DNA from 3 places in the Janthinobacterium sp. SUN026 genome. Region 1 is predicted to be linked to each of the others. Evidence: predicted binding sites of a transcription regulator. Region 1 holds the regulator's gene; each other region holds the start of a gene.
What was found. The regulator FNR, encoded in region 1, switches genes on or off when oxygen is low (the NO sensors DNR and NnrR bind a similar motif). The targets are predictions, from matches to a motif close to TTGATNNNNATCAA.
Positions count from the first base shown of each region.

Region 1 (10,381 bases):
CTGGTCGCCCTGGGAAAACGCGGCAAACAGCTGCTGTTGCTGCAGTTCCGTCATGCCGATGCCCGTGTCGCGCACTTCGAAGCGCAGCCAGGCGCGGCCGTTTTCGTTCTCGGCCAGGCTGACGGCCACCACCACTTCGCCGCTCTCCGTGAACTTGATGGCGTTGCCGGCCAGGTTGACGAGGATTTGCTGCAGGCGCTGGGCGTCGCCCACGAGGCGCCGCGGCACGTCGGGCTCGACGGCGATGGCCAGTTCCAGCTCCTTTTCGCCCGCATTCATCGTCATCGTCGTGGCCAGGGTATTCATGACTTCGTCGAGGTCGAATTCGACGGGTGACAATTCCATGCGCCGCGCCTCGATCTTCGAATAGTCGAGCACGTCGTTGAGGATGCCCAGCAGCGACTGGCCCGCCACTCTGACCATGGTCAGATACTTGCGTTGTTCTGTGTCGAGCCTGGTATTGCCCAGCAAATACACCATGCCCAGCACGGCATTGAGGGGCGTGCGGATTTCATGGCTCATGTTGGCCACGAAATCGCTCTTCGCGCGGTTGGCCGCCTCGGCCCGGTCGCGTTCCTGTTCCAGCTCCGCCGCGCGCGATTCGAGTTCCTGCTGCAGGCGGTCGCGTTCGCTCATCAGGCCGTTGAACGCTTCTGTCAGTTCGCCGATTTCGTCGCGCTGCTGCACCGGCACGGGCGTGAAGCGGCTGCCGCTGGTGCGCAGGGCTTGCAGGGTGTCGCGCAGGCGCACCAGCGGCGACAGCAGGCGCACGGTGACCCAGCCCAGCACAAAGGCGGCCAGCAGCGAGGCGAGGATGCTCCACAGCACCAATCGGTACAGCACGCCATCGAACGGTTCGAAGGCATCTTCGACGGGGAGCGAGGCGGCCAGCAGCCAGTTCACGGATTTCAGGCGCTTGAAGCTGTTGACGGCCGTGATGCCGCGGCTGTTGGTGCTGACCATGCTGCCTTCGCCATCTTCCTTCAGCAGCTGGGTCGTCGTCAGGTTGGCGTTCGGCTTGCGCGGTTGCAGCAAGCGGCTGGTATCGGGGTGCAGCACGTAGCGCGGCACGGCGCCGCGCGTGAGGATGAAGTAATAGCCGTTCTTGCCGATCTTTTCCGAGCGCAGGCGGCCCAGCAGGTTGTCCTTGTACAGGCGCAGCACGCCGATCACCACGCCGGCCACCTGGCCATCGGCGGCCAGCACGGGCGCCACCATCTGCACGATGGGCATGCCGCTCGACTTGCCCAGCATCGGTTCGGTGATCATGGGCTGGCGCGTGCGCAGGACGGTCTGGAAATACTCGCGCTCGGCGACGTTGATGCCGGCGCGCCCCGCTACTTCCGGCATGTCGGCCACGACGGCGCCATGCGCGTCGAGCACCAGCACGTCATCGAACAGCACCAGCATCGAGCGGCGCGAATAGTATTCGCGCAATTGGGCGGGCCGGGCGATCAATTCCGGCGGTTGCTGCCTGGCCGTCAGGGTGACGATCTGCAGCAGCATGCCCAGCTTGTCGTCGAGCTCGGCGGCGGTGCGGGTGATCAGGGACGATTGCTGGCTCAGCAGGACTCGGGTGAAGTCGTCGCGCATGTGCTGCACCTGGATCATGGTGACCAGCGCGATCATGGCGATCGAGGTCAGGCTGGTGGCCAGCGCGACTTTTGCTTTAATGCCGAGAGGCTTCATGATTTCCTTTTCAGTACCGGGCGGCACAGGCGGCAGATAATGCTGTCAGGAATTTTCCTATCAATACCCCAGCTTGGCAAGCGCCACCGCGCAAATTGCCCGCCCCATACGGGCTTTTGACGATGTTGCCATATAATTAAAGGCTGGACGTCGTTTATTCGCCGAATTTACGGTGAAATTGGCATACGGCAACCCTGTATGCGGCTGTATGCAGTAAACTTGTTGTTGCATTTTCTAAAAGGTACCGACATGACTGAAGCGCTACTCACTCCAACCTTGCCCACCGTGAACGTGGAGGCGTTGCGTGCGCGATGCTCGACCTGCAGCATGCATCAATTGTGCCTGCCGATGGGCCTCGATGTGGGCGACATGGACAGGCTGGATCAGATCATCGGCCGCCGCCGCAAGATTGTGCGCGGCGCCTCGCTGTTCCGCATCGGCGACTCGTTCCAGAACCTGTATGCGATCCGCCTGGGGCATTTCAAGACGTACCAGATCAATCCGGGCGGCGAAGAGCAGGTGACGGGCTTCCAGATGGCGGGCGAACTGCTGGGCATGGACGCCATCAGCGCCGACCGCCACCACTGTAATGCGGTGGCGCTGGAAGACAGCGAAGTGTGTGAAATCCCGTTTTCCAGCCTGGAACAATTGCTGGGCAATATGCCGACCCTGCTGCGCCATTTCCACCGCATGATGAGCCAGGAAATCACGCGCGAGCAAAGCGTCATGCTGTTGCTGGGCAATATGCAGGCGACGCAGCGCTTTGCCGCCTTCATCGTCAACCTGGCGTCGCGCTATGAAGCGCGCGGCTATTCGGGCAGCAATTTCCAGCTGCGCATGTCGCGCGAGGAAATCGGCAACTACCTGGGCCTGACCATCGAGAGCGTCAGCCGCCTGCTGTCGAAGTTCAAGAAGGAAGGCTGGCTGCGCGTCTCCAACCGGGAAATTGAAATCCTGCAGCCGGCGAAATTGAAGGCGATTACGGCCGGCACGGACACCTGCAAGTAACAGCACCGTCAAAACCTGCTGCACGTCGCGCTTTGCGGCCTGCGATGCTCGCTGTGCTATAGCACAGCTGCGCTTCTCAACCACAAATCACTGCCGCTCGCTACGGTTTTCCCGGCGCTGTACGTTATAGCTCTTCATCCGCATGCAGCGCGATGCTGCGCTGCAGGGGCCAGGTCCAGATGCCGGACAGGCGCCACTCGCGTTTGTCGTTTTCCACCAGCACTTGCCAGCGGCTGCGCTCGAGCATCGGCAGCGCCACGGAAAAATTGCCGGCCGCGTCGGGCTGCACCAGCACCTTGATATCCTTTTCCGGCAGGGTCGCATGCGCCAGGTGCAGCTGCAAAGGCGCCTGATAGGCCTTGCCGAAGCTGTGCACGGAACCGGTCAGGCGCGCTTGCGCCACGTCATACGACAGGCGCGTATCCATCGCCAGGTCGCTGGCGATCGTGTCGCGCTTCAAATCCTGGTTGATCGCCTTGCCCTGCTTGTAATAATCGCCCACCACCAGCGCATCGGGCTGCGTAAACGCGATATAGCCCATGAAGCTGCCGACGACCACGGACAGGCCGGGGCCGATCATCAGCAGCCATGGCCAGCGGTGCTTGTACCACGGTGCAACGGGTGCTTGCAGTTTCAGACTGTCGGACATGATATTTCTCCTGTTTAATCAGCCAGTCCCCGCATGGGGACCGGCCTTCCTGCAACTTCGTGGCGGCGGCGAGGGCACCCGGTCCCCGTCCGCCTTTCCTTGTTAACGTGGCACGATGAATACCGCGCTTTCACGCACATGCAGCGATGGGTCGTCCAGCGATTGCAATTCGATCGCAATCTTGTTCGAGCCCTTCTCTCCCACGCCGTGCGGCACGCGCAGGCGGATGGGCCAACCCAGCGTTTCCGTCGGCTGCAAGGTCACTTCTTCGCGCGTCAGCAAGGTCAGGCCCGGCAAGCCGGAAGCGCTGATTTTGAAATGCTGGCTTTGCTCCGATGTGTTCATGATCTGCAGGCGGTAGACGTTTTCGATCATGCCGTCTTCCACTTCGCGTCCCATCGAACCGCGGTCGCGGATCACGTCCATTTTCAGGGGCGTGCGCAGGGCCAGCGAAGTACACACGGCGATGATGATCAGGGCCAGGATGGAAGTGTAGATCAAGACGCGCGGGCGCATGGCGCGCTGGCGTATCTGCTTCGAATTGAAGTTGTTTTCCATCGCATGGTCGGTACTGTAGCGTACCAGTCCCCGTGGCCGGTCGACCTTGTCCATCACGCTGTTGCAGGCATCGACGCAAGCGGCGCAACCGATGCATTCATACTGCAGGCCGTTACGGATATCGATGCCGGTCGGACACACCTGCACGCACAGGGTACAGTCGATGCAATCGCCCAGCTTGTCGTTGTTGCCGGCCTTCTTGCTCATGGCGCCACGTGGTTCGCCGCGCTTGGCATCGTAGGTGATGATCAGGGTGTCCTGGTCGAACATGGCGCTCTGGAAGCGCGCGTAGGGGCACATGTATTTGCACACCTGCTCGCGCAGCCAGCCCGCGTTGCCGTAGGTTGCCAGGCTGTAGAACAAGACCCAGAACCATTCCCAGGGACCGAAATTGAGCGTGGTCACCGACTGTGCCAATTCCTTGATCGGCGTGAAGTAGCCGACAAAGGTAAAGCCCGTCCACAGGGCGATGGCGCCCCATACCAGGTGCTTGGCCGTCTTCTTGAACGCCTTGCGCACGGAGGGGCCCTGCTTGTCGAGGGCCATGCGCGCGCTGCGCGTGCCCTCGATGCGGCGTTCGACCCACAGGAAAATTTCCGTGTATACCGTTTGCGGGCAAGAGAACCCGCACCACACCCGCCCGGCAATGGCCGTGACGAGGAACAACAAATACGCACAGATGATCAGCAGGGCCGCCAGATAGATGAAATCCTGGGGCCACAGCACGACGCCGAAAATGTAGAACTTGCGCGTGGTCAAATCGAACAGCAGGGCTTGCCTGCCATTCCAGGTCAACCACGGCAAGCCGTAGAACGCGAGCTGGGTAAGCCATACGCATACCCATCGCCAGGTAGCGTAGCGTCCTTTGGCCTCGCGAGGGTAGATTTGCTCGCGGGCCGCATACATCTTGATGACTTGAGGTTCCATTTTTACTTTGCGGGTGCCTGCGGATTCGACAGGCTCCAGACATACGCCGACAGCACGTGTACCTTGGATTCGCCGAGGAAATCGCTGAAGGCCGGCATGGTGTTGCTGCGTCCCTTGCGTACGGTTTCCATGATGGTGTCGGCGCTGCCGCCGTACAGCCAGGTCTTGTCTGTCAGGTTTGGCGCGCCGAGCATCTGGTTACCCTTGGCATCGGCGCCATGACAGGCCATGCAGGCGCCGAACTTGGCCTTGCCCAGCACGGACTTGACGGGATCCGAGGTCGAGCCGGACAGGCTCAGCACATAATGGGCCACGTTCTCGACATCCTTTTCGGAGCCCAAGGCGGCGCCCATCGGTGGCATTTGCCCATTGCGGCCGTGCATGATGGTGGTCTTGATGATGTCGGGTTCGCCGCCATACAGCCAGTCCTTGTCCGTCAGGTTGGGGAAGCCCTTGTTGCCGCGTGCATCCGAACCGTGGCATTGCGCGCAGTAGGTCAGGAACAGGCGCTGGCCGATGGCTTGCGCCTGCGGATCGGCGGCCACCGTCTTCAAGTCCTGGCTCAGGTACTTGTTGAACAGGGGACCGTAGTCGGCTTCCGCCTTCTTCAGCTCTTCCTCGTACTGGCCCGTCGATTTCCAGCCCAGGCTGCCGGCATAGTTGCCCAGGCCTGGATACAGGAACAGGTACGCCAGCGAGAAGACGATGGTGATGTAGAACAACCACATCCACCAGCGCGGCATCGGCGTATTGAGTTCCTTCAAGTCCTCGTCCCAGACGTGGCCCGTGGTGCCGTCAGCAGGGGCGCCCTCGACCACTTTGATTTTCGACTGCGAGTACAGCAGCACGCCGCAGCCGATGATGCCCAGCAGGGACAGCACGATGATGTAGATATTCCAGAAGCCATTGGTAAAGTCAGCCATGGTTATGCTCCTTCGCCAGGGTCATCTCGGCCTCGGCCGGATAGTCGAGCGCGTCGTCGGCGAACGGCAGGCGTGCCGCCGCGTCGAAGTCGCTGTTGCTGCGGCTGAACGTCCACCACAGGATGCCCACGAACGTCGTAAAGGAAACCACCGTCATGACGCTGCTGGCGCTGTCAAACAGGTTTTCGATTGCCATGCTAATTCCTTGTTTTGATTAATGTACCGAGGCCTTGCAGATAGGCGACCAGGGCGTCTTCTTCCGTCTTGTCCTGCAGCTGCGCGGGGCCGGCGGCGATCTCTTCATCGCTGTACGGCTGGCCCAGGCGTTTCAGGGCGCGCATCTTCGGCATGATGTCGTCAGGCACCAGCTTGGTCTTCGCCAGCCAGGGGTAGGACGGCATGTTCGATTCGGGCACCACGTCGCGCGGGTTGTTCAAGTGCGTGCGGTGCCATTCGTCGCTGTAGCGCGCGCCCACGCGGGCCAGGTCGGGCCCCGTGCGCTTGGAACCCCACTGGAACGGACGGTCGTAGACGAATTCGCCGGCGACCGAATAGTGGCCATAGCGTTCCGTTTCCGCGCGCAGCGGACGCACCATCTGCGAGTGGCAGTTGTAGCAGCCTTCGCGCACGTAAATGTCGCGGCCTGCCAGGCGCAGCGGCGAGTACGGTTTCAGGCCGGCGACGGGTTCCGTCGTGCTCTTCTGGAAGAACAGGGGAACGATCTCGACGGCGCCGCCGATGCTGATCACCACCGTGACCAGGGCGATCAGCAGCCAGGGGTTTCTTTCAATCCATGCATGTGAAAATTTCATTTGCTTTCGCTCCTATCAGGCGTGCGCCGCGTTCAGTTCCGGAATGCGGGCGACGGGGAGTTTGCTGCCGCGCAGAGTCATCCAGGTGTTGTAGCCCATGATGCACATACCCGACAGGTACAGCAGGCCACCGGCCACGCGCACCACGTAGTACGGATACGTCGCTTTCACGCTCTCGACAAAGGTGTAGGTCAGGGTGCCGTCCGGATTGACCGCGCGCCACATCAGGCCCTGCATCACGCCGGCGATCCACATTGCGGCGATGTACAGCACGATGCCGATGGTGGCCACCCAGAAGTGCACGTCGACCAGGCGCGTGCTGTGCATCTGCGTGCGGCCCGCGAGGCGCGGCAGCAGGTAGTAGATCGAACCCATGGTGATGAAGCCCACCCAGCCCAGGGCGCCCGCATGCACGTGGGCAACGGTCCAGTCGGTGTAGTGCGACAGCGAGTTGATGGTCTTGATCGACATCATCGGACCTTCGAAGGTGGCGATGCCGTAGAACGACAGCGAGACGATCATGAATTTCAGGATCGGGTCGGTGCGCAGCTTGTGCCAGGCGCCCGACAGGGTCATGATGCCGTTGATCATGCCGCCCCAGCTTGGTGCCAGGAGGACCAGCGAGAAGACCATGCCGATCGATTGCGTCCAGTCAGGCAATGCCGTGTAGTGCAGGTGATGCGGGCCCGCCCACATGTAGGTGAAGATCAGCGCCCAGAAGTGGACGATCGACAAACGGTACGAGTACACGGGGCGCTCGGCCTGTTTCGGGATGAAGTAGTACACCATGCCCAGGTAGCCGGCGGTCAGGATGAAACCCACCGCGTTATGGCCATACCACCACTGGATCATGGCGTCCTGCACGCCCGCATACGCGGAATACGACTTGGTGAACGAGGCTGGCATGACGGCGCCATTGACCACGTGCAAGATCGTCACGGCCAGGATGTAGGCGCCGAAGAACCAGTTGGCCACGTAGATGTGCTTGACCTTGCGCTTGATCAAGGTGCCGAAGAAAACGATGGCGTAGGCGATCCAGACGACGGCGATGAGGATGGCGATAGGCCATTCCAGTTCCGCGTATTCCTTGCCGCGTGTCATGCCCAAGGGCAGGGTGACGACGGCGCACAGGATCACTGCTTGCCAGCCCCAGAACGTGAAGGCGGCCAGTTTGTCGGAAAACAGGCGCACCTGGCAGGTGCGTTGTACAACGTAGTACGAAGTAGCGAACAGGCCGCAGATGCCGAAGGCGAAAATCACCGCATTCGTGTGCAGCGGACGCAAGCGTCCGTATGTCAGCCATGGTATGTCGAGGTTCAGGGCAGGCCAGGCCAGCTGAGCGGCGATGATAACGCCAACCAGCATGCCGATGATGCCCCATACCACAGTAGCGACCGCGAATTGCTTCACGATCTTGTAGTTATAGTTCAGCGATTGATCCACAAAGACTCTCCCTGGAATTACTATTTATGATGGTGGCCAGAGAGTAAGTGTTTGACCGGGAAAAAACTTTGATGTGGATCAAAATTCCCCGGATGAAATAAGCGTAGCGAAGTGGCATCGAAATAAAGTGATATTTCGATCAAAAAAGCCATGCAAGATCCCTGCAAGCGCTGCTTGACCTGTGTCAAAAGACGCTTGCCGGCGCAGGCGGGCGCCAGCGTATTGCGTGGGAAAAAGTCAGGCCGGCGGTTCGCCGGGCGCCGGCTTGGCCGTCGTATCGTCGTCCTGCAGCACGCGCAGGCCAGGTCCGACGAGGTCGTCGAACTGGCCGCTGTCCGAGGCCGTGAAATACACCCACAGGGCGATGAAGACGACCACGACGCTTAAGGGGATGAGGAGGTAGAGAGCTTCCATTAGACTTTCCGCAGGCGCAGGGCGTTGGCGATGACGACAGCCGAGCTGGCAGCCATGCCGACGCCGGACAGCCAGGGGTTGAGGAAACCCAGCGCGGCGGCCGGGATGGCCGTCAGATTGTACAGGGTTGCCCAGCCCAGGTTTTCGCGGATGATGCGCATGCTGCGCGCCGCCGTTTTCGCCGTGTCGAGCACGGAAACCAGTTGGCTCGACAGCAGCACCGTGTCCGCATGCGCCTGCGCCAGCGCGGCGCCGGAACCCATGGCGAAGGAGACGTCGGCGCCGCTCAGCACGGCAGCGTCGTTGATGCCGTCGCCCACCATCGCCACCACGGCGCCCGTGGCCTGCAATTGCTGGACGAAATCGAGTTTTTCATCGGGCAGGCATTCGCCGCACGCCGTGTTGATGCCCAGTTCCGTCGCCACGCTTTGCGTCAGCGCTTCCTGGTCGCCGCTGAGCAGCACGACTTGCTTGCCGCGCCGGTGGAAATACGCGACGACGTCAGCCGCTTCCGGGCGCAGCGCGTCGCTGAGTAAAAAGCGCGTCAGCCAGCGCCCCTGCGTGCCCAGGTACAGCGGCGTCATGCCCTGCATGCCGACGGCCGTGTCGCCCAGCGGCGGCCCGGCGAGGGCGGCGACAAAGGCCGCATTGCCCAGGCGGTAGCGCACGCCGTCGACGATGCCCTCCAGGCCCTGGCCTTGCACTTCTTGCAATTGTTCCGCATGCGCGCGCGGCGGTTGTCCTGGCAAGCCTTCTGCCGCTGCCAGGATGGCCTGCGCCAGCGGATGGGCGCTGCCCGCTTCCAGCGCGGCGGCCACCTGCAGGCAAGCGTCCTCGCCCATGCTGCCGAGCCCCTCGGTTTGCCGCAGCACGGGCCGGCCCAGGGTCAGGGTGCCCGTCTTGTCGAAGACGATGTGGGTGGCGCGGTGCAAGGTTTCCAGCACATGCGGCTGGACGATCAGCACGCCGCGCCGCAGCAGGCTGTCGGTGGCGGCCGCCAGCGCCGTCGGCGTGGCCAGTGACAGCGCGCAGGGGCAGGACACGACCAGCACGGCGATGGCCACGGGCCACGCTTGCGACGGGTCATGCCAGCTCCAGAAGGCGAACACGGCGATGGCAAACAGCAGCAGGCCCAGCACGAACCAGGCGGCGACCTTGTCGGCCCATTGGGCGATCTGCGGCTTGCCGCTGCCGGCCCGCTCGATCAGTTTCAACAGGTCGGACAGGGTGCTTTCGCGCGCCGGTTTGAGCACGCGCAAGATGAGCGCCGCGCTGGCGTTGATCGCCCCGCCCGGCACCCGTTCTCCCGTTTTTCTCCGTTGCGCCGCGCTCTCGCCCGTCAGCAGCGACAGATCGAGCGCGCTCGTGCCTTCGATGATGACGCTGTCGGCGGCGATCGCCTCGCCCGGTTTGACCAGAATCACGTCGCCGACGGCCAGGCTGCCGGCCGGCACCAGGGTGGTGGCGCGGTCGTCCGGGAAGCCCGCCATCAGCGACGCGGAGGCGGGCAAGGCGTGCTGCAGGCGCTCCAGCGCCGAGGCGGCCTTGCGGCGCGCCTGCAGCTCGAAATAGCGGCTGCACAGCAGCAGGAAGATGAACATCGTGGCCGAGTCGTAATACACCTCGCCGCGGCCCGTGAAGGTCGCCACCACGCTGCCGAAGAAGGCCGCCAGGATGCCCAGCGCCACGGGCACGTCCATGCCCAGGGTGCGCGCGCGCAAACTGGCCCAGGCGCCCTGGAAGAAGGGCATGGCCGAATAGCAGATGGCCGGCAAGGTCAGCAGCAAACTGGCCCAGCGCATCAGGCTGGCCATATTGTCATCCAGCGTGCCATCCTCGGCCAGGTAGGCGGGCGCCACGTACATCATCACCTGCATCATCGACAGGCCGGCGACGAACAACTGGCGGCCCAGGGTCTTGCTGGCCTTTTGCAGGCGCTCGCCATGGCGCACGGCATC
Region 1 covers NZ_JAPQNU010000003.1:732,088-742,468, forward strand. Annotated here, with positions in the region: gene OX459_RS18040 (response regulator) at 1-1,689, opposite strand, end outside; gene fnr (fumarate/nitrate reduction transcriptional regulator Fnr) at 1,939-2,697, shown strand; gene OX459_RS18050 (FixH family protein) at 2,822-3,346, opposite strand; gene ccoG (cytochrome c oxidase accessory protein CcoG) at 3,449-4,831, opposite strand; gene ccoP (cytochrome-c oxidase, cbb3-type subunit III) at 4,834-5,754, opposite strand; gene OX459_RS18065 (cbb3-type cytochrome c oxidase subunit 3) at 5,747-5,950, opposite strand; gene ccoO (cytochrome-c oxidase, cbb3-type subunit II) at 5,952-6,566, opposite strand; gene ccoN (cytochrome-c oxidase, cbb3-type subunit I) at 6,582-8,009, opposite strand; gene ccoS (cbb3-type cytochrome oxidase assembly protein CcoS) at 8,247-8,423, opposite strand; gene OX459_RS18085 (heavy metal translocating P-type ATPase) at 8,423-10,381, opposite strand, start outside.

Region 2 (10,381 bases), on a different contig from region 1:
GTGCACGCCCGCCTCGACCACGCCCTCGTACAGGGCGGCCACCTTGTCGAGGGTGGCGGCGTCGTCGCCCGAGACCACCTTGCGGATGCTGTGCAGGGTATGGTCGCGGTCGCCGGGGTTGATGCGCTCGGGCGAAAAGCCCACGTGGAAGTCTTCCTTCCAGCGCAGGCCGGAGTGCTGTTCCAGGAGGGGGATGCAGATTTCCTCGGTGGCGCCCGGATACACGGTGGACTCGTAGATGACGATGGCGCCGCGCCGCATGTGCCGCCCGACGGCCGCGCTGGCGCCGGCCAGGGCCGAGAAGTCGGGATTGTGCGCGCTGTCGACGGGCGTGGGCACGGCCACGACGATGAAATCGGCCAGTTGCAGCTCGGCCGGATCGCAGCCGACGCTCAGCCCTTGCGCCGCCAGCAACTGTTCATGGCTGACTTCGCCCGTCGGGTCGATGTGGCGCCGGTAGCTTTCCACCTTGCGTGCCGACAAGTCGAAGCCTATCGTGCGCTGGCGCATGCCGAACGCCACGGCCAGCTGCAAGCCCACATAACCGAGCCCCACCACCGCCACCACGCCCGCCTTGCCATCCACCTTGCTATCCGCCTTGCTGTCCATATGCATGTGCTCCGTAGGGTTGCGGCCTGAGCATCGCCGTCCGGGAAATTCTACGGTTGCCGGTCCGGCCATTCTTGAGCAGGAACAAGGAACGCGGGGCGGCGGCCGGCGGGCGCGCGGAGAATCGGCGGCTTGTTGAGCGCAATCAAGGAGAGCGGCGGCCATCTTTTTAAGCTAGGCCATGCCGATCACTCATGCACGCCGCTACCGGAGACTTCCATGGCCCGTTCCCTGCCCCGCCCTTTCCCCGGCCTGCCGGCCGCCGCGCTGTGCTGCACCCTGCTGCTGCCACTGCTGACGGCTTGCCACGGCACGCAGAGCAGCGAGACCCTGCTGGCCGACGCGCAGCAGTATCGCCAGAAAGGCGAGGCGCGCGCCGCCATCATCCAGTTGAAGAACTTGCTGCAAAAGGAGCCGGACAACAAGGCCGCGCGCTTGCTGCTGGGCAGCATCTACATCGACACGGGCGAAGCGCTGTCGGCCGAGAAAGAATTGCGCAAGGCAAAGTCGCTGGGCCTGGCGTCGCCGCAAGTGATGCCATTGCTGGGCAAGGCCTGGCTGATGCTGGGCCAGTTCGACAGGGTGCTGGCCGAGATCCCCGACGATGCGGCGCAGCCCGCCAGCGTGCTGGCCCTGCGCGGCGACGCCTTGCTGGCTCTGGGCCGCCAGGACGAGGCGCGCGCCGTGTATGCGCGCCTGCTGGAAGCCCATCCGGACCAGCTCGAAGCCTTGCTGGGCCTGGCGCGCCTGGCCGCGCTGCAGCAGCAGGTGCCGGCGGCCGAGCTGCTGCTGGCGCAAGCGTTGAAAGGCGCGCCCGCCAACCTCGACGCCTTGCGCCTGCAGGGCGACCTGCTGCGTCTGCAAGGCAAGAATGGAGCGGCGCGGCTCGCCTACATGCAGATCCTCAAGATAAAACCGGACAATACCCAGGCGCACATCGACCTGGCCAACCTGGACATCCTGGAAAACCGCTACCTGGAAGCGGCGGCCCAGCTGGCCACGGCGCGCAAGACGGCGCCCAACAGCCTGGGCTTGCTGCAAACCCAGGCGCTGCTCGATTTCCGCGAAGGCAAGCACAAGGCCGCCTTGCAAGGCTTGCAACTGGTGCTCAAGGCGGCGCCCGACCACATGCCGTCCATCCTGCTGGCCGGCGCCGTGCAACTGGCGCTCGGCTCGCCGCCCCAGGCGGAAAGCTACCTGCGGCGCTTCCTGGCCGTGTATCCGCGGCACCTGTATGCCGTCAAGATGATGGCGTCGATCGAATTGATGCGCAACAAGACCGACGCGGCGATCGACTTGCTGCAGCCGATGCTGGCCGCCTTTCCCGAAGACGTGGAATTGCTGTCGCTGGCCGGCGAAGCCCACTTGCGCGCGCGCCAGTACGACAAGGCGACAGCGTATTTCGAACAGGCCAGCATCCTGGCGCCGGACACGGCCAAACTGCACGCGGCGCTGGGCATCAGCCGCCTGGGCCAGGGCGAGAACGGCCGCGCCATCAGTGAACTGGAACGGGCCAGCATGCTCGACAAGAGCACGCCGCAGGCGGGCACCATGCTGGTGATGACCTTGCTGCGCAACAAGCAGAACGACAAGGCCCTGGCCAGCGTCAAGATGATGGAGCAACAGCAGAAAGGCACGAATCCCTTGCTGCTGAACCTGAAAGGCGGCGTCTACCTGGCCTTGCGCGAATTGCCGGCCGCGCGCGCCAGCTTCGAGCAAGCGCTGGGCATGGACCCGGTCTACCTGCCCGCGCTGAACAACCTGGCGCAGATCGACCTGGTCGAGAAAAAGCCGGAGCAAGCCAGGCAGCGCTTCGAACGGGCGCTGGCGAAGGCGCCGAAAAATGCCGACCTGTGCGCGGCGCTGGCCAAGCTGGCCGCGTCGCAGGGCAAGACGGACGAGGCGCGGCGCTGGCTCGAACGGGCCAACCGCGACAATCCCGACGCCGTCGCGCCGGCCCTGCTGCTGAGTAACTTTTACCTGAAGACGGGCGCGCCCGACAAGGCGCTGGAACTGGCGCGCACCCTGCAGACGGGCCATCCGGGCGACGCCGATGCGCTGGCCCTGCGCGCCCAGGTGGAATACAGCGCCGGCCTGGCGCCGGCCGCGCTCGACAGCTACATCAAGCTGGCCAGCATACAGAGCACGTCGGCGCCCTTGCAGATGCGCATCGCCAGCCTGCACATGGCGCTGGGCGACCATCACAATGCGCTGCAAGCCGTCAAGCGGGCGCAGGCGCTCGACCCGGCCCTGCTGGAAGCGCGCGTGGTGGAAGTGGCCATGCTGCTGACCCTGAACCGCCAGCGCGAGGCGCTGGCCGTGGCGCGCCAAGTGCAGGAACAGCAGCCGAAGCTGGCGGCCGGCTACAAGCTCGAGGGCGACGTGCTGATGGAACAAAAGCTGCCGCAGCAAGCCGTCAAGCTGTACCAGCACGCCTTCGGCATCAGTCCCATCGGCCCCTTGCAAGTGCAGCTGTACCGCGCCTTGCAGGCGTCGGGACAGGAGCGCGAAGCCGATGCGCGCATGGCCGCGTGGCTGAAAGAGCATCCGGAAGACTTGCCGACGCGCACTTACCTGGCAGGCACCCGGCTGGCAGCCAAGCAATACCGCGCCGCCATCGAACAGTTCCAGTATGTCGTCGCCAAGGATGCGGGCAACGTGGTGGCCTTGAACGATCTGGCCTGGGCGTATCAGCAGGAAAAGGATCCGCGCGCGCTGGCCACGGCCGAGCAGGCGCTGAAGCTGGCGCCCGAGAATGCCGCCGTGCTCGACACCCTGGGCTGGATCGCGCTGGAGCAAGGCGACGTCAAGCGCGCCACGACGCTGCTGCGCAAGGCGGCGGGCCTGGCGCCCGCATCGCCCGAAGTGCAATACCACCTGGGCGCGGCCCTGGCGAAATCGGGCGACAAGGGCGGTGCGCGCAAGCAACTGGAACAATTGCTTGCCGCCAACAAGGACTTTCCGCAGCGGGCCGCGGCGCAGGCCTTGCTGACCCAGTTGTAGGCCATGGCTGTGCAAGCGGCCATGCCCGGCGTGGCGGCGCGGCCGCTGGCCCTGCTGGCGGGCGCGGCCTGCGTGCTGGCCCTGCGCCATTATCCGCTGGGCCACGGCTGGCCCGGCCTGCTGTTTGCCATCCTGCTGCCCGCGTATTTCCTGCTGCTGTGCTGGCGTCCCGCCTGCTGGCTGTTCTGCGTGCCCGCCCTGCTGCCCGTGCTGGACCTGGCGCCGTGGACGGGCTGGTTCTTCCTCGAAGAAATCGACGTGCTGCTGTTGCTGACGGTGGCCTGCGGCTATTGGCGCCTGGGCGGACCCAGCCAGCCGACAGCGGCGCGGCTGTCGCCCGCCGCCCGCCTATGTTTGCTGCTGTGCAGCCTGGCCTGGCTGGCGGCGCTGCTGCGCGGCGTCCTGCCGCTGGCGCCGCTCGACCTGAATGCCTGGGACAACTATCTGAGCCCCTACAACAGTTTGCGGTTGGGCAAGGCCTGGGCCTGGAGCATGCTGCTGCTGCCGCTGCTGCTGCGCGACGCGCATCCGCACGCCTTGCGCCGCTACGCGCTGCCGGGCATGCTGGCCGGGCTGGCCATGGTGTCCCTGTTCGCCCTGTGGGAACGGGCCGTGTTTCCCGGCCTGCTGAACCTGTCGAGCGACTACCGCATCACGGCGCCGTTTTCCGCCATGCACACGGGCGGCGCCGCGCTGGACGGTTACCTGGCCCTGGGCTTGCCCTTTGCCGGCCTGTGGCTGGCGCGCGCGCGCAGCCGCTGGCAGGCGGCGCTGGCCTTGCTGCTGCTGGCCCTGGCCCTGCACGCGGCGTTCACCACCTTTTCACGGGGCTTGTACGCGGCCCTGGCGGCGGCCATGCTGCTGGCCTTGTGGCAAGCCCTGCGGGCGCCGCCCGGCGCGGGGCGGCAAGCGCGCGGACGGCCGCCCGTGCGGGGCATCTTGCTCAAGCTGCTGCTGGCCGGCCTGGGCACCGCCCTGCTGCTGTACATGTTCAGCCTGGCCGGCTACCGGGGCTTGCTGGCCGCCGCCGTCCTGCTCGCCGCCAGCTTCGTGCTGGCCGCGCGGCCCCTGCCGTGGCGCCTGGCGCCGGCCAGCCTGCTGTGCGCGCTGTGCCTGCAAGGTCTGCTGGCCGCCTGGTGGCCGGAGCCGGCCTTGCAGCCAACGGCCGGCTGGCTGAAAGGCCCGTATTTCCTGTTCCTGCTGGCCGCCATGCTGCTGACGGGCACCTTGTGGCCGGGCGGCGCCGGCGGCAAGGGGCCAGCCAGGCTGGGCCTGGCGATGATGGCGTGGACCATGCTGGCATGCAATCTCGCCTGGATAGGCTGGCACTGGGCCGGTCCGCCGGCCCTGTTGCCGGCCGGCCTGGTCGTGCTGCTGGCCATGCTGATGCTGTGCAACGGACGCTTGCACCCGCCGCTGTGGCGGCTGAACCGGGCCAGCCTGAGCATCGCGGGCGCGGCCGGCATCCTGCTGTTGCTGGCCATCCCCGTGTCGGCCAGCTATTACGCCACCGAACGTTTCGCCACCACGGCCTTCGACATGCAGGGCCGCTTGCGCCATTGGCGGCAAGTGCTGGCCATGCAGCCGCCCGACTGGGGCGACCGCCTGTTCGGCATGGGCAGCGGCAGCTTTCCCGCCACCTATTATTGGCACAATCCGGGGCGCGAGGTGCCGGCCAGCATCGCGTATGCAGAAGACAGGGACGCGCCCGGCAATTATTATGTGCGCCTGGCCAGTCCCGGCTACAGCGCCGGCTATGGCGAACTGCTGCGGCTGCTGCAACGCCTGCGCGTGCAGCCGGCCACGCGCTACACCCTGGCGCTCGACGTGCGCAGAAGCGGCCCCATGCCCGTGCTGCAGGTGCGGCTGTGCCAGCGGCAATTGTTGTATGCACAAAATTGCGTGGAAATCCCCCTGCGCCTGCGCCCGCCCCCGCCCGGCAATCCGCCGGCGGCCTGGCAACACTATGACGTGCCGTTCGACAGCGCCTGGCTGGGAACGGGAGCCTGGCTGCTGCGCCCGCCCGTGCAGCTGGAACTGGCGGCCAGCGGCACGGCCGCTTCGTCCCTGCTCGACGTCGACAACCTGAGCTTGCGCGCGCCAGGCGGCGAGGAACTGATCGCCAACGGCCGTTTTACGCAGGCCAACAATTACTGGTTTTTCAGCAGCGACCACCATCACTTGCCGTGGCATATCAAGAGCATGGCGCTGCACCTGCTGGTGGAAACGGGCTGGTGCGGCGCACTGTCCATGCTGGCCCTGCTGGCCGTGGCCGGCCTGCGCCTGCTGCGCCGCGCCGCGCGGGGCGAGCCGGGCGCGCTGGCTTGCGCCGCCGCCCTGCTGGGTTTTCTCGTCGTCGGCCTGTTCGACAGCCTGCTCGACGTGCCGCGCCTCGCCCTGCTGTGCCATCTGATGCTGCTGTGCGCGCTGCTGCAGCCCGCGCCCTCCCCGCCACCTCCCCACCTTGAAAGCGCGCCGCCATGACACCCCTGTTTTCCGCCCTCCTATTCTGCCTGGCCCTGGCCAGCGCGCCGTGCCGCGCCGATGCGCCGCTGGCGCAAACCATCGCGCGCATCAAGCCGTCCATCGTCGGCGTGGGCAGCCTGCAAAAGACGCGCACGCCGCCGATGAATTTCATCGGCACGGGTTTCGTGACGGGCGACGGCTTGAGCGTGCTGACTTGCGCCCACGTGATCCAGAAACTGCTCGACGCCAATCCGAACGAAGTCATCGGCATCCTCACGGGCCAGGGCGAAGCGGCGCAATTTCGCCCCGCCAGGGTCCAGGCGCTGGACACGGAACACGACCTGGCCTTGCTGCGCCTGGCGGGCGCGCCCCTGCCCGCCCTGGCGCTGGGCGACGCGGCCACGGTACGCGAAGGACAGGCCATGGCGTTTACGGGCTTTCCGCTGGGCACCTTGCTCGGGCTGCACCACGTGACGCACCGCGCCACCGTGTCATCGCTGACGCCGGTGGTCATGCCCAGCGAAAACGCGCAGCGCCTCGACATCCGGCGCCTGGCGCAGCTGCAAAAGGCGCCGTACACCGTGTTCCAGCTGGACGCGACGGCGTATCCGGGCAGCAGCGGCAGCCCCCTGTTCGATCCCGAGACCGGTCTCGTCTACGGCATCGTCAACATGGTGTACGTAAAGGGCCTCAAGGAAGCGGCCATCAGCGCCCCGAGCGGCATCACCTACGCGATTCCGGGCAGCTACATGCAGACGCTCTTGCTGAAAAACAAATGAGTGATCAGTTGCGCCCCTGCCTCAGCCGGTCCGTAATGCCAGGCTCATCCCATGTCGGAAAAAAAAAGGGGTAAAACGACCGTTCACCCCCATGCTGTTCCATCAGGCCACCGTATTTACGGATCTGGGCCCCCATGTAATCGAGGTCCAGCCGTAGCAGCACGGCCGGCGCCCCCACGCGCGTGCACTCGCGCTCGCCGCCGAAGTCCTGGAATCCCAGCATGCGCTTGTAAAACACCACGTGGCGCGGATTGACTTCGATCACGTAATCCGTAAAGCCGTGAATATTGTGGGCATAGATATAAGAAATATGAATCAGCGCCGCGAACACGCGCTTGCTCACCCCCTTGTCGATGGCCAGGCGCGACGGTTCGCACAGGCGCCGGCCTTCCTCGCGCAGGATGTCGAGCTTGTCGCGGAAGTTTTCATCGGCCGGCAAGCCGGTCTCGTCATTGTCGAGGCACAGGGTCATGGTGCCGACGGTGGTGCCGGCCGTTTCCGCAAACAGCGTGATTTTATTCAGGGCATGCGCGATGCCGGGGTCGACGGCATAGCCGCGCCAGCCGTACATCTTGCGGATCAGCAAACTGGCCGCCTCGCGCCGGCCGCGCGAATTGGCCATGCGGATATGAAAGCGCTGCAGGTCGAGCTCATGCTCCATGGCCGGATCGATCTGCCCCTCGCCCACCACCAGGTCATTGAAAGTACCGGGCGTGTCGAAGGAAATAATGGGTTCATCTTCAAAGCTCATCTTGTCCTCACGTTCATCGGCCGCCGTCGAGACGGACTGAAGCCAATGCCTTGTGACAAGAGAAAAACTGGAGAAGTTCCCGCGCCAGGCAAAAAAAACAGAAGAAATATGCTACTTAATAGCAAAATTTCATGCTGAAATTTGCCTGCAAGTACAAAATGACAAATATAAGTGCTGTTTTGATATTGCCGAGTCCGCTATTAAAAGAAGCTCTCCGGTATCAGCAGCACGTCGCCCGGGCGCATCATGACGTTGGCGGAAATATCGCCACGCTTCAAGAGGTCGTCGAGGCGCACGCCTAGCTGCTGCTGGTTGCCTTCCCGCATGCGGATGATGCTGGCCTTGTTGCCGGCCGCAAAATCGGTGATGCCGCCCACGGCGATGAGCACGTCCATCAGCGACATGCCCAGCCGGTACGGCAGCGCCTGCGGCTTGGCCGCTTCGCCGATGACGCGGATCTGCTCGCCATACGGGCCCGAGAAATTGGTGACGATGACCGTCACCACGGGCTGCTGGATGAACTTGCCCAACGCTTGCTCGATGTCGCGCGCCAGCTGGGTCGAGGTCTTGCCGCTGGCGGGCAAATCCTCGACCAGCGGCGTGGTGATCTTGCCGTCCGGCCGCACGGCCACCGTCAGCGACACTTCCGGATTGCGCCAGACGATGATGTTGACAGAGTCTCCCGGTCCGATCAGGTAGTCGTGCATGGGCGCGCTGTCGTCGGAGGGCGCCAGCGGATGGGACGTGCGGCAGGCGCCCAGCAAGCCGGCGGCCAAGCCCAGGCCCAGCGTGTTGCAGACAAATGCACGGCGAAACGGATTCATGCGGAGCCTCTTCGAGTCGATGGCGCGTCCATGGCCGGCCCCGCAGAACCAGCCTGGGCCGCGAACTTCCTATGATTATTAAAACCCGGCAAGTCAACCTTGAGGCGTATCAAGAAGCAATCATCTTGGGAAATTTTGCCTCTCAGCCGCCCTATACTTTGCTTACTCAACAGGCAAGCATTTGTTGCAAGACGCCGTCGCCAGCCCATCGACCGTGCAGCACCGTCACTTGAAGGAAGCGACATGGAAGAATTGATACAGCAATTGCTTTCCAGCCTGAAAGGCATCTGGAAGTACCGCTGGCATGCGGTGCTGGTGGCGTGGCTGGTGGCCGTCGTCGGCTTCATCAAGGTGATCACCCTGCCAGACGACTTCCAGACGTCGGCGCGCGTGTTTGTCGATACGCAAACCATCCTCAAGCCGCTGATGGCCGGCATGACCAGCGTGCCGAACACGGAACAGCAGGTGGCCATCATGAGCCGCACCCTGCTCAGCCGTCCGAACGTGGAGCGCGTCATGCGCATGGTCGACCTCGACCTCGATTCGAAGACCATGCGCGAACACGAGGCCCAGCTCGACGACCTGATGAGCCGCATCAAGATCACGGGCACCAACGCGTATGACATCTACACGATCAGCTACAGCGGGCGCGACCCGAAGCTGGTGCGTGACGTGGTGCAAAGCCTGCTCACCATCTTTGTCGAAGGCAGTTTCCAGGGGAAAAAGGGCGATTCGCAAAAGGCGGTGCAATTCATCGACGAGCAGATCAAGAATTACGAGGACAAGCTGAGCGCGGCGGAAAACCTCGTGAAGGAATTCAAGATCCGCAACAACCTGCTGCTGCCGCGCCAGGGCATCGACTATGGCAGCCAGCTGCTGATGTCGTCCGATAGCCTGAACAATGCCAAGCTGGAACTGGTCGAGGCGGAGCAGGCCCGCAAGGCCATCCAGAGCCAGATCGAAGGCGACGAGCCCGTGCTCGACCTGGAACCGAACGCATCGGCCATCGCGAATCCCGAACTCGACGAGCGCATCGCCACGCTCAACAAGAACCTCGACAGCCTGCGCATGCAATTTACGGAACTGCACCCCGACATCATCTCCTCGAAGCGCCTCATTGCCCAGCTGGAAGAACGCAAGATCGAGGAAAGCAAGCTGAAGACGGCGGCCGGCGACCCCGGCAAGAACTACAGCCCCATGCTGCAGCAGCTGAAGGTGGCGCTGACGGATGCGGACGCCAAGGTGGCCGCCATCCGCGCCCGCGTGCAGGAATACAACGCGCGCAATGAACGCCTGCTGGCGCAGAGCAATGCCGTGCCCGAGGTGGAATCGCAGCTGGCGCAGCTGAACCGCGATTACATCATCAACAAGGAAAACTATGAAAAGCTGATCGGCCGGCGCGAAGCGGCCAAGCTGTCGGGCGAACTCAGTTCCACCACGGAAATGATGGCCTTCAAGATCATCGACCCGCCCACGGTGCAATATGCGCCCGTCGGCCCGAACCGCCCGCTGCTGTTCAGCGCGGCGCTGGGCGCGGCCCTGGTGGCCGGCGTCGCCACGGCCTTGCTCATCAGCCAGGTGCGTCCCACCTTCCTCAGCCCCGCCGAACTGCGCGACGCCACGGGCTTGAACGTGCTGGGCACGGTATCGATGAACTGGACGGCGCTGCAGCAAGTGCGCCGCCGTCGCGCCCGCTACGGCTTTGGCGCCTGCCTGGGCAGCCTGTTCGTGCTGTACGGCGGGGTCATGACGGCCGCGCTGCTGAAATTCTAGATCCCGGGGGAGCGACGATGAGCAGCAAGGACAGCGGCAAGCAGGAACCCACCATCCTGGGCGTGGCCGAGGCCGGCGTGCCGTACGGCGCGGCGGGTGCGGATGGCGCGGATGCGGCCCGGTCGCCCCAGTACCGCCCCCTGAACCTGGCCCGGCTGGCGGAGCAAGGCATGCTC
Region 2 covers NZ_JAPQNU010000002.1:288,237-298,617, forward strand. Annotated here, with positions in the region: gene OX459_RS11085 (nucleotide sugar dehydrogenase) at 1-615, opposite strand, end outside; gene prsT (XrtA/PEP-CTERM system TPR-repeat protein PrsT) at 829-3,612, shown strand; gene OX459_RS11095 (hypothetical protein) at 3,616-6,096, shown strand; gene OX459_RS11100 (serine protease) at 6,093-6,857, shown strand; gene OX459_RS11105 (long-chain N-acyl amino acid synthase) at 6,862-7,608, opposite strand; gene OX459_RS11110 (XrtA/PEP-CTERM system exopolysaccharide export protein) at 7,809-8,432, opposite strand; gene OX459_RS11115 (XrtA system polysaccharide chain length determinant) at 8,676-10,205, shown strand; gene OX459_RS11120 (XrtA-associated tyrosine autokinase) at 10,223-10,381, shown strand, end outside.
Region 2: OX459_RS11115 (XrtA system polysaccharide chain length determinant) is a predicted target of FNR. The motif match lies at 8,532-8,545, and genes of this name have one in related genera.

Region 3 (10,381 bases), on a different contig from region 1:
ATCGCCGGCCAACCCGTGGAAGCGGCCATTACCAGTTTGCGCAAGCTGGAATGGGGTTCGATGCGCGTCAATTTCTTTGTCATCATCAATCCGGCCGCCATGGCGGACACGCCGCAGACGTGGATCACGGCGTTCCATCTGCCGCCCGCGCAGGCCGACCTGGGCAATGCCTTGCTGCGCGACTACCCGAATCTGACGGTGGTCGACGTGGGCGGCGTGCTCAAGCAAATCCAGGGCGTGCTGGACCAGGTGGTGACGGCCGTCGAATTCCTGTTTGCCTTTACCTTGGCCTCGGGCTTGCTGGTGCTGTATGCGGCCTTGATGGGTTCGCAGGACGAGCGCACGCGCGAAGCGGGCCTGCTGCGCGCGCTGGGCGCCACGCGGCGCCAGCTGGCGCAGGCGCAGCTGATCGAGTTTTCCCTCGTCGGCGCGCTGGCCGGCCTGCTGGCGGCCTCGGGCGCGGCGGCCATGGGCTGGGCGCTGGCCACGTACCAGTTCAAGTTTGCCTGGAGCTTCGCGCCCGGCGTATGGGCCTTTGGCTTGCTGGCCGGCGCCCTGTGCGCGATCGCCGGCGGCTGGCTGGGTTTGCGCAATGTCCTGAAACATCCGCCGCTGCAAACCTTGCGGGAAAGCTAGGCGCCCACGCTGTCGTCCGCCTGCGCGCGTAAAAATTGCGCGTAGGATATGACCGGCTGGCCCAGCTGGTGCGGCGGCACGTCGAACAGGGCCCAGAAATAGGTTTCGCGTCCCAGGCAGATGGTCGGCGCGGCGCAGTAGCGGAACCAGTTTTCGCCGATGTGCGCCGCATACATGCCGTCGCTGTCGGCATCGGAAAAGTACGGGATCACGCGCATTTCCAGCAAGGCCAGCAGCAGGGACTCGGGCGCGTCGCTGTCGCGCGCCATTTCGTACTGCGTGTGCAGGCTGCGTTCCGTCTCTATGATCATCAGGCGGGCCTGGCCGTCGCGCGTGAAAAACAGGATGCCGCAGGGATTCGGGAAAATATAGAACTCGACAAAGCCATGGCGCCGGCACAGCTCCTGCACGACGGCGGCCATGGCTTCGTCTTGCAGGAAACTATAGTCGTGCAGCAATAGCAAGTCGCGCACCGTGTCCGACTGCTGCAGGAAGAATTCGCGTTGCAGGGAAACGATTTCCTGTTCCAGGATATCGAGCGCATCGTCGTCGCTCTTCTTGATGTAGCGGTCGATCAAGCCCCGGTTGAAGGCCGTCACGGCCACTTTTTCATCGGCCGCGCCCGTAAATAAAATCTTCTTGCACGGCAAGTCCCGCACGGCCTGGCAGAATTCCAGGCCATTCATCTGCGGCATCGAATAATCGACCACCAGCACGGAAGGCACGGCAAAGCGCTGCGCCTGGCCGCTGATGCGCCAGATGCGTTCGAGGTCGAGCGCCACGTTGCGCTGGTCGCGCGGCAGGTTTTGCGTGTCGAAATTGACGTGCAGCGGCGTCTCGCCCGGCTGCGTGCTGTGGCGCAGCCAGTGCAGCGCGCTGCTGGTGTCATGAAAGGTCAGGCGCGCCAGCGCGGGGTCGAGCTGGAACGCCAGGCTTTTCAGGAAGGAATCGCTGTCATCGATCAATACGGTCAGGGTCGGATGGGAGTAGACGGGCAGTTGCATGCATCACCTTGCGGGGGAAGAGGGTTGTAAGCGGGCAGGCAGGGGCTGGGGAAATTCCAGGATGAAAATCGCATACGCATGCTCGCGCGACACGCAGCGGATGCGCGCCTGCCAGGCCGTGATGATCTGCCGGCACAGGGCCAGGCCGATGCCGCTGCCGTTGTGCACGGGATACGAATAAAAACGCTCGAAGATCAGCGGCAGGCGGTTCTTCGCGATGCCGCAGCCCGTGTCGATGAACAGCAGCCTGGGCACGGGGCGGGCGCCGTCGATGATGATGCGCACGCGGCCCTTGCCGGCCCGCTGGATGGCTTTCAGCGCGTTTCTCAGCAGGTTCAGCAGGATCACCACGCACAGTTCGTCCTGGCCGGCGAACTGGAAGTCGGCGCGCACGTCCACCTTGACGCGGCTGCGCTGGCTGTTGCCGGTGAATGGGTAGCGCTTCAGCACGGAATTCACCATCGCCAGCATCGACAGCGCCTGGCTGGGCTGCAGGTTGCGGTTCACGGCGCTGGCGCTCATCAGGAACAAATCGATCATGTGCTGCATGTGGCGCACTTCGAACTGGATGCGCGACAGGGCTTCCTGCAACGGCGGCAAGTCGTGCGTCTGGCCGGCCAGTTGCGGCAGCAGCCGGCGCATGCCCCGCACATTGGCTTCCACGCTGGTCAGCGGCGTGCGCAGCTCGTGCGCCACGGAACCGAGCCCGGCGGACAGGCCGGCCAGCCGCTCCAGTTCCAGCACCTTGCTGCCCACTTTCACCACGGACAGCGCGGCTATGGTGAACCAGTGCACGGGCAGCTGCTGCAGCACTTCACGCTGCAGCAGGAAGTCGCCTTCCCCCTGCAGGATGACGGCCAGGCAGGCGGTGCTGGTACCGATCAGGTAGGCGCGGCAAGCCAGCTTCGTTTCGAAATGAAACAGCACGACGAGGCCGATCAGCAGCGATTCGCTCCAGATGGACGACGCGTGGTTCATCAGAAACATGAAGGTAAAGAAGAAGGGCAGGATGTAGCTGAGCGCGAACAGCAGGTAGCGCGACAGCCAGCGGGCCGAGAAGTGGCGCGCAAACAGGCCGACCGCGCAGATGCCCACGCCCGTCAGGCGCAAGGTCAGGTTTTCATAGGCTTGCGGAAAAAAGTAATTCCACAGCAGGTAGTACAGCGGCATCGCCACCGTGCCCACGGCGGCCAGCATGGCGACCCTGCCGGCCAGGTTTTCATGGGGCATGCGTTCATGCAGCAGCGAATGGAGCAGGCGCCTGCGCCAGTGTGTCCATCGTCCTTGCAATTGCTGCGTCATGACTCTGCCTTGATTCTCTTCAGAACATTATCATCGCGTAAATTTTCCTGGTTGAACGGTTATCTCATCGGACATTGATATACGTCAATGGATGGGTTCGCGAGACGGTCAAGGCTTTAAGCCGCAGCAAACCTTTCCCTAGGAGAAAACTCATGACCATCGCTACCAGCTTGCACGCCCCATCCTTCGTCCGCGCCGAACACTGCTTGCCAGACTACATCGTGCGGCGCATGGATGCGCACCACGTCACGCGCATCGAAAAATTGCTGGGCGGCCAGCATCCCCATGCCTGGCAACCGACACCCGCCCATGCCATTTTCCTGGCCGGCAATGACTACCTGTCCATCGCCGCCGAGCCGGCGCTGGTGGCGGCCCAGGTGGCGTCGCTGCAGGCGAATGCGGGCGGCATGCTGATGTCGGCCGTGTACTTGCAGGAAGGCAGCGAACAGCACCGGCTGGAAAGCCGGCTGGCCCGCTTCATGGGCAGCGAGGACGGCATCCTGGCGCAGTCCGGCATGGCGGCCAACGTCGGGCTGATCCAGTGCATCGCCAGCCCCGGCATTCCCGTCTACCTCGACATGCAGGCCCACGCCTCGCTGTGGGAAGGCGTGCTGTCGGCGCAGGCCCAGGCCGTGCCCTTCCTGCACAACGACATGACGCACTTGCGGCGGCAAGTGGAAAAGCATGGCCGCGGCGTGATCGTCGTCGACGCCCTGTACAGCACCAACGGCAGCCTGGCGCCGCTGCTGGAATTGCTCGACATCGCCGAGCGCAGCGACTGCGTGGTGGTGGTCGACGAGTCGCACTCGCTGGGCACGCATGGCCCGCAGGGCGCGGGCCTGGTGGAGGCGTGGGGACTGGGCCACCGCGTGCATTTCCGCACGGCGTCGCTGGCCAAGGCCTTCGCGGGCCGCGCCGGTTTCATCAGCTGTTCCAGCCGTTTCAAGGGCTATTTTTTGTCCGAATCACGGCCCGCCATCTTCAGTTCCTGCCTGCTGGCGCATGAGCTGGCGTGGCTGGGCGCGGCGCTCGATTTCATCATGGCCGCCGATGGGCGGCGCGCCACCCTGCAACGCCATACGCTGCAGGTGCGCGCAGGCTTGCGTGAACTGGGCTACAACGTCAGCGATGGCACGGAGCAGATCATTGCGCTGGAAGCGGGCGGCGAACCGGCCACCCTGGTCCTGCGCCAGGCGCTGGAACGGCAAGGCATTTACGGCGCCATGTTTTGCGCCCCGGCAACGGCGAAGAACCGCGCCCTCGTGCGCCTGACCCTCAATGCGGGGCTCGACGGGGCGGCCATCGAGCGGGTGTTGGCGGGCTGCGCCGCCATCCGCGCCGAAGCGGGCGTGGAACACTGGCCGTCGACGCGGCGCCTGCGCAGGCTGGCGCTGGTGTAGCGTCGTCAGCCGGCCAGCCGGCCCAGGAGGGCTGAAAGCGCTCCCAGCTGTTCTGCCGGCGCATCCTGCAGCAATTCGCGCCCCACCGCCTGCGCGGTGGCGCTCGCATGTCCCAGCAATTCCTGGCCGGCGGCAGTCAGCACGGCATAGCCGACGCGGGCGTCGCGCGCATCGGCCTGGCGCGCCACCAGGCCGATCTTTTCCAGTGGCATCAAGGAACGCGTGACGCCCGAGGCCGTCAACGCCAGGCGCTCGGCCAGGTCGATGCGGCGCAGGCGCGCACCGGGCGCGCGCTGCAGCTGGTACAGCAATTGATAGTCGCTGAAGCTCAGGCCATGCAAATTGCCCAGGGCGCTGTCGAAGCGGCGCACGATGAGCGCCTGGGCGCGCGCCAGGCGCAGGCAAAAGTCCAGCGCGCCATCGGCGTCCGGCGACGGGAGAGTGTGATCGTTCATGGCGTCCATTTTATCCATTGCGAAATGCTTGAGTACGCAAGTGTAAAGCAATGCCGCTCAATACAGCGGCTGGCCTTGCTCCAGCCACTGTGCGCGGTGCAGTTCCAGCAGGGCGCCCAGTTCGGCGTCCGCATCGAAGGCGGGGTCGTCGGGCAGCTTGAGCGTATCGATGACGGCGCAGGAAAAGGCCGCCGCGCCGTCGCGCCGCCAGTCCGCCTGCAGCAGGGCGTTGCGGTGCTTGCCCAGGTTCAGCTCGAAGCGGTGGCGGTTCAGCATGCCGGGCGCGTTGCGGCTGCTGTCGAGCAAGGTGCGCCCGCTGGGCAAGTGCCGCAAGGCGATGATGCCCAGCGGCGGCGGCTGTTGCCGGTAGTGCGCTTTCAATGTTGCCTGTCGTGTCTTGTCCATGTTTTACTTCTCCCATGTCGTTTATTTAATCGTTTCCGGTCCGGCGATGCGCGGGATGGCGGTAAATAATGCCGCCGCCACGGCGGCTGCCAGCAGCAGGGCGCCGCCGCCGCAGAACAGCTCGCCAACGCTCAGGTGGCGCAGCAGCGCGCCCGTGGCCGCCGCCGACAGCGGCGCCAGTCCCAGGAAGATGCCCATGAACAGGGCCATCGCCCGGCCCAGCATGGCGGGCGCCACGCGCCGCTGTATCCACGTAAAGATGGCCACCTGCAAGTAGCCGCCCAGCAACCCTGTCACGGCCAGCAGGGCCGCGCCTTGCCAGGCCGAGCTGATTTGTCCCAGCGCCATCAGCAGCAGGCCGACGACCGCGTCGACGAGCAGCAGGGTGGCGCCGAAGTGGCGGCGCAGCCAGGCGCCGCCCAGGCTGGACGCCAGCATGCCGGCCAGGGTGCCGGCGCCATGCGCGCCCATCAGCAAACCCAGCGCGGAGGCGCCATGCAGGCGCTCGCTGGCCAGCACGGGCAAGGCCACTTGCAGCGGCCCCATGACGAAGAACGCCACCACCGCCCAGTACGCATAGCAGCTGCGCAAGGGAAGGTCGCGCCACACCATGGCCAGGCCCGCCGCCATGTCGCGCCACATGCCCTGCGCCGCCGCGGCCAGTGGCCGCAGGCTCACTTGCCGCAAGGTCCAGGCCGAGAACAGGAACGTCAGCGCATCGATGGCAAAGGCGGCGGCCAGCGCCGCCATGGAGGTTTGCTGCGCGCCATCGTGGGCGCCGAGCACGAGCGCCGCCAGCAGGGGGCCGGCCAGCAGGGACAGCTGGCGCGCGCCCATCTGCAAGCCATTGGCGTTCTGCAGCGATTGCGGCGGCACGGCTTGCGGCAGGATGGCCGTGCCGGCGGGAATGCCGAAGGCGGCCGCGATACCGAGCGCCAGCGCGGCCGCATACGCGAGCGCCAGGCTGGCCTGGTCCAGCAGCAGCAACCCCGCCAGCGCCAGCAGGATGGCGGCGTTCGCATATTTGCTCAGCAGCATCACGCGCCGGGGCGAATAGCGGTCGGCGATGGTGCCGCCCAGCAAAATCAGCACGGCGCGCGGGGCGCCCATCAGGGCCACGGCGATACCCAGGCTGAGGCTATCGCCCGTCAGGCTCAGCACCAGCCAGGGCAGGGCCAGCATGCTGAACTGGTCGCCCAGCATGGAGACGAGGCCGCCGCCCAGCAGCCAGCGGAAGTTGGTATTGCGTAGCAAAGGAGGTTCTGCGGTGGTGGGCATGGTTGACCTGTCCGTGTTTAAAGATTGCATGGTAGTTGATGAAAGCTTGAGTAGTCAAGTATATTGTTTTTTATGCCGGCAGCGGAAGCTGGCGACGCATGGGCCGCCGGCGCTTGCGCTATCATGGCGGCCATGACTGATACCACTGCCCCCACCCTCTACGAGACCATCGGCGGCGCCCCCGTGCTGCGTGAAATGGTCGACCGTTTTTATGACTTGATGGAACTCGAAGCCGAGTTCGCCGGCATCCGCGTCATGCATCCGCCTTCGACGGACGGTTCGCGCGACAAGCTGTATTTCTTCCTGACGGGCTGGATGGGCGGCCCGGACTTGTATATCGAGAAATTCGGCCACCCGCGCCTGCGCGCGCGCCACTTGCCCTACGCCATCGGCACCAGTGAGCGCGACCAGTGGCTGCGCGCCATGGCCTGGGCCATGGAAGACACGGGCATCGAAGAGTCCTTGCGCGTGCGCCTGATGGAATCGTTCTATCAGACGGCCGACTGGATGCGCAACAAACCTGACTGACACCCATGAGCCCAATCGAGTTTTACAGCCTGCTGGGCGCCGCCATCGTCGCCATCGTCCTGTTGCTATTGATCTTGCTGCGCCCCCGTGGCGCGGCCGGCGATGGCGCCACCACCCTGGCCCTGGTGCAGCAGCACCAGCAGCAAAGCCTGGAACGCATCGACCGGGTCGAGCGCGAAGTGCGGCTGCAACTGCAGGCGTCGGCACAGGCGACGCGGCAAGACCTGGCCACCAGCCTGGCGCAATTCCAGGCGGCGACCCTGCAGCAGCTCGACAGCCTGCGCACGCAGATGCAGGCGCAGGGAAAAGTCGGGCGCGAGGAACAGGCGCAAAGCCTGGCGCGCTTTGCCGACAGCACCAACCAGACCCTGGCGCAGCTGACGGAATCGAATGCGCAGCGCATGCTGGAAGTGCGCGCCACGCTGGAAAGCAAGATCCGCGACTTGCAGGCTGACAATGGCGCGCGCCTGGAAGAGATGCGCAAGACGGTCGACGAGAAATTGCACGCCACGCTGGAAACGCGCCTGACTGCCTCGTTCCAGCAAGTGTCGGAGCGGCTGGAAAAAGTCCACCAGGGCCTCGGTGAAATGCAGCAGCTGGCGCTGGGCGTGGGCGACCTGAAGCGGGTGCTCACCAACGTCAAGACGCGGGGAACATGGGGCGAAGTGCAGCTGGAAATGCTGCTGGAGCAGGTACTCACTGTCGACCAGTACGCGAAGAACGTGGAAACCTTGCCGGGCAGCGGCGCGCGCGTGGAATTCGCCCTGAAACTGCCGGGCCTGTCCGATGGCGGGCCGCCCGTGTGGATGCCGATCGATGCGAAGTTCCCCAAGGAACAGTACGAACGCCTGGTCGAAGCGGCCGAGCGGGCCGATGCGGACGGCGTGGCCCTGGCCGGACGCGAGCTGGAACGGGCCGTGCGGGGAGAAGCGAAAACCATCGCGGACAAATACCTGGCGCCGCCGCTGACCACCGACTTTGCCATCCTCTTCCTGCCCACGGAAGGCTTGTATGCGGAAGTGTTGCGCCGCCCGGGCCTGGCCGATGAATTGCAGCGCGTGCACCGGGTCAGCATCGCGGGGCCATCCACGTTGACGGCCTTGCTCAACAGCCTGCAAATGGGTTTCCGCACTCTGGCGCTGGAAAAGCGCTCGTCGGAAGTGTGGCAAGTGCTGGGCGCCGTGAAGACGGAATTCGGCAAGTTCGGCGACGTGCTGTCGCAGACCCGCCTGACCCTGGAAAAGGCGGCGAAGAATATCGAAAGCGCGGAAGTGCGCAGCCGGCAGATGGCGCGCAAATTGAAATCCGTGGAAGCCTTGCCGGGCGAGGCGGCCGCCTTGCTGCTGGGTAAGGCGGACGCGGGGCTGTCCGCCGAAGCGGACGGCGAATAGCACCGCCGCCGTTCAGGCCGCCGCCGCAGGCCGGCGGCGCAGCGTGGCGCAGACGGTCAGCGCGAGTCCCGCCAGCAGCATGGCCCACGTTTGCGGTTCCGGCACGGCGGGCAGGACGGACAGGCCGGTGGGCGGCAGCGAAGGCAGCATGACGGTGGGGTTGAATGGCTCGACGATGATGCTGCTGCCGCGCGGTGGCTGGCCACCGCCTATGCCCGACGGCAACATCGTGTCGCGGCTGCCGCGCACGAAATCGAAGCCCAGCAGGGGCAGGCCGGCCACCACGGCCGGCGGCGCCGCGCCTGTGAGCGAACCGCCATGCGCGGCGACGGGATGCTCGATGACGGGCACGCCCATTGCCGCCGGCGCGGCCGCTGCCGGCGTTGCACCGCCAGGCGCGGCGCCAACCGGGGCCGCACCAGCGCCGCGCGGCCCGGCCGCCGCCTGCGTGATGCGGCTGACATTGCGGCACACGGTGGGCACGAGGATGCAGGCGCCCTGCACGCAGTACACGAGTCCCCTTTCCTGCATCTGCTCGCTCCAGCCTGCCCGCGTGACATTGCGGCAGACGCGGCCTGGGCCGAAATGCATGTCGCTGATGCGCGCATCGTAATTGCCCTTGCCGCGGATGGCGTCGCGGCTGATCACGACGATTTCATCATACTGGCGCGCGCGCATGCGCGCCTTCAATTGCTCGCGCACCTGCGGCGCGATGTCCGGGTACCTGTCCACGGCGGCCACGACGTCGCCCATGAACGGGTCGGCGCCGGGGCGGTTCCAGCTGCAGTTGTCCAGCACGGCGGCCCGAGGGGCCCCTTTGGCGTAGGCGGGCGGCGGCGCGAGGGTCAATAGGCCAAGCAGGCAAGCCGCTCCCAGCATGCTGGCGCCCGCGTTCCAAGAGCGGTGTCTCATTATTAGTTTCCTCGTGAAAACAATATCAAAATTGAACTTTTCGTATAAGTTCGGATGTTATCACCTAAGAAACTTCAATATCAACAAATAAATAAAATAATTACAATTAGTGTTGTGTTTGTTGATATGTTATTTAAAGAAATAATTAACATTTTTATCTCAATAGCCGAGCAGTTTCCGGGAAGAAAATTGATTGCGAAGGGGCAATGCAAACGGCCCGCGTAAGGCGGGCCGTTCGGGAGGGGAAGCTTGGGGATGCGCCGCCGGCGGCGGCGCGGCAAGGGATGCTTAGATGCGGCCCGGGCAGGCTTGCGTATCGAAGGCGGGATAGCCGATGGCGGGCAGCTTGTGCAGCCAGGTGCGCATCAAGGTGCGCGCGCCTTGCGCATCGTACTGCCGCCCTTGCTGCAAGTCGGCGGCGAGCGTGTCCAGCTCTGCGCAGATCGATTGCTTGCCGGCCTGGGCCGCCAGCAGGGAGGCCAGCAGTTCCGGCAGCACGGACGCCGCCGGCGCCGCCTGGCGCGTGGCGCGGTAGTGCTGCCAGTAGCGCCCGGCGGCATCGCCATCAAAGCTGGGGACGAAACCGAACGTGGCGTCATCGCGGTGCAAGCGGTACACGGTGGGAAAGTAATGCGGGCCCGTCAGTTCGCCAGGAAAGCGGTCGCGCCGCAGGACGTCGATGGCCAGCGATCCGTCGCGCTCCATGCGCACGGGACTGGGCGCATCGTACTGGTCCACGCTCACCATGGCGGGTGAGTTGCCTTGCATGAAAATGATCTTTTGCGTGTAATGGCGCCCGCCCAGATGGCCGCACAGGGCGACGAAGCGGTCGTCGAGGGCGGTGACGGCCGCAACGGCGCCGCAGCCGGGCCGCAAGGGCGTGTTTTCCTGCCACACGAGCGCCTGGTCGCTGGTGCGCACGAGGCGGATGCGGCCCACGGTGTCGCCGTGCAAGTCACCGTGCGCATCCTCGATGTGTTCGTCGAAGCGCACCGTGTAGCCATTGCTGTGCACTTCGCCGGCGTATGCCGTCATGCCCTGCAGCAGGGCCAGTGCCAGTGCCAGTGCCA
Region 3 covers NZ_JAPQNU010000001.1:821,395-831,775, forward strand. Annotated here, with positions in the region: gene OX459_RS03745 (FtsX-like permease family protein) at 1-636, shown strand, start outside; gene OX459_RS03750 (response regulator) at 633-1,640, opposite strand; gene OX459_RS03755 (HAMP domain-containing sensor histidine kinase) at 1,644-2,942, opposite strand; gene cqsA (alpha-hydroxyketone-type quorum-sensing autoinducer synthase) at 3,095-4,342, shown strand; gene OX459_RS03765 (MarR family transcriptional regulator) at 4,348-4,815, opposite strand; gene OX459_RS03770 (GIY-YIG nuclease family protein) at 4,855-5,202, opposite strand; gene OX459_RS03775 (MFS transporter) at 5,224-6,480, opposite strand; gene OX459_RS03780 (group II truncated hemoglobin) at 6,613-7,008, shown strand; gene rmuC (DNA recombination protein RmuC) at 7,014-8,399, shown strand; gene OX459_RS03790 (MHFG family PEP-CTERM protein) at 8,412-9,311, opposite strand; gene OX459_RS03795 (hypothetical protein) at 9,600-10,381, opposite strand, start outside.
Region 3: cqsA (alpha-hydroxyketone-type quorum-sensing autoinducer synthase) is a predicted target of FNR. The motif match lies at 3,017-3,030, and genes of this name have one in related genera.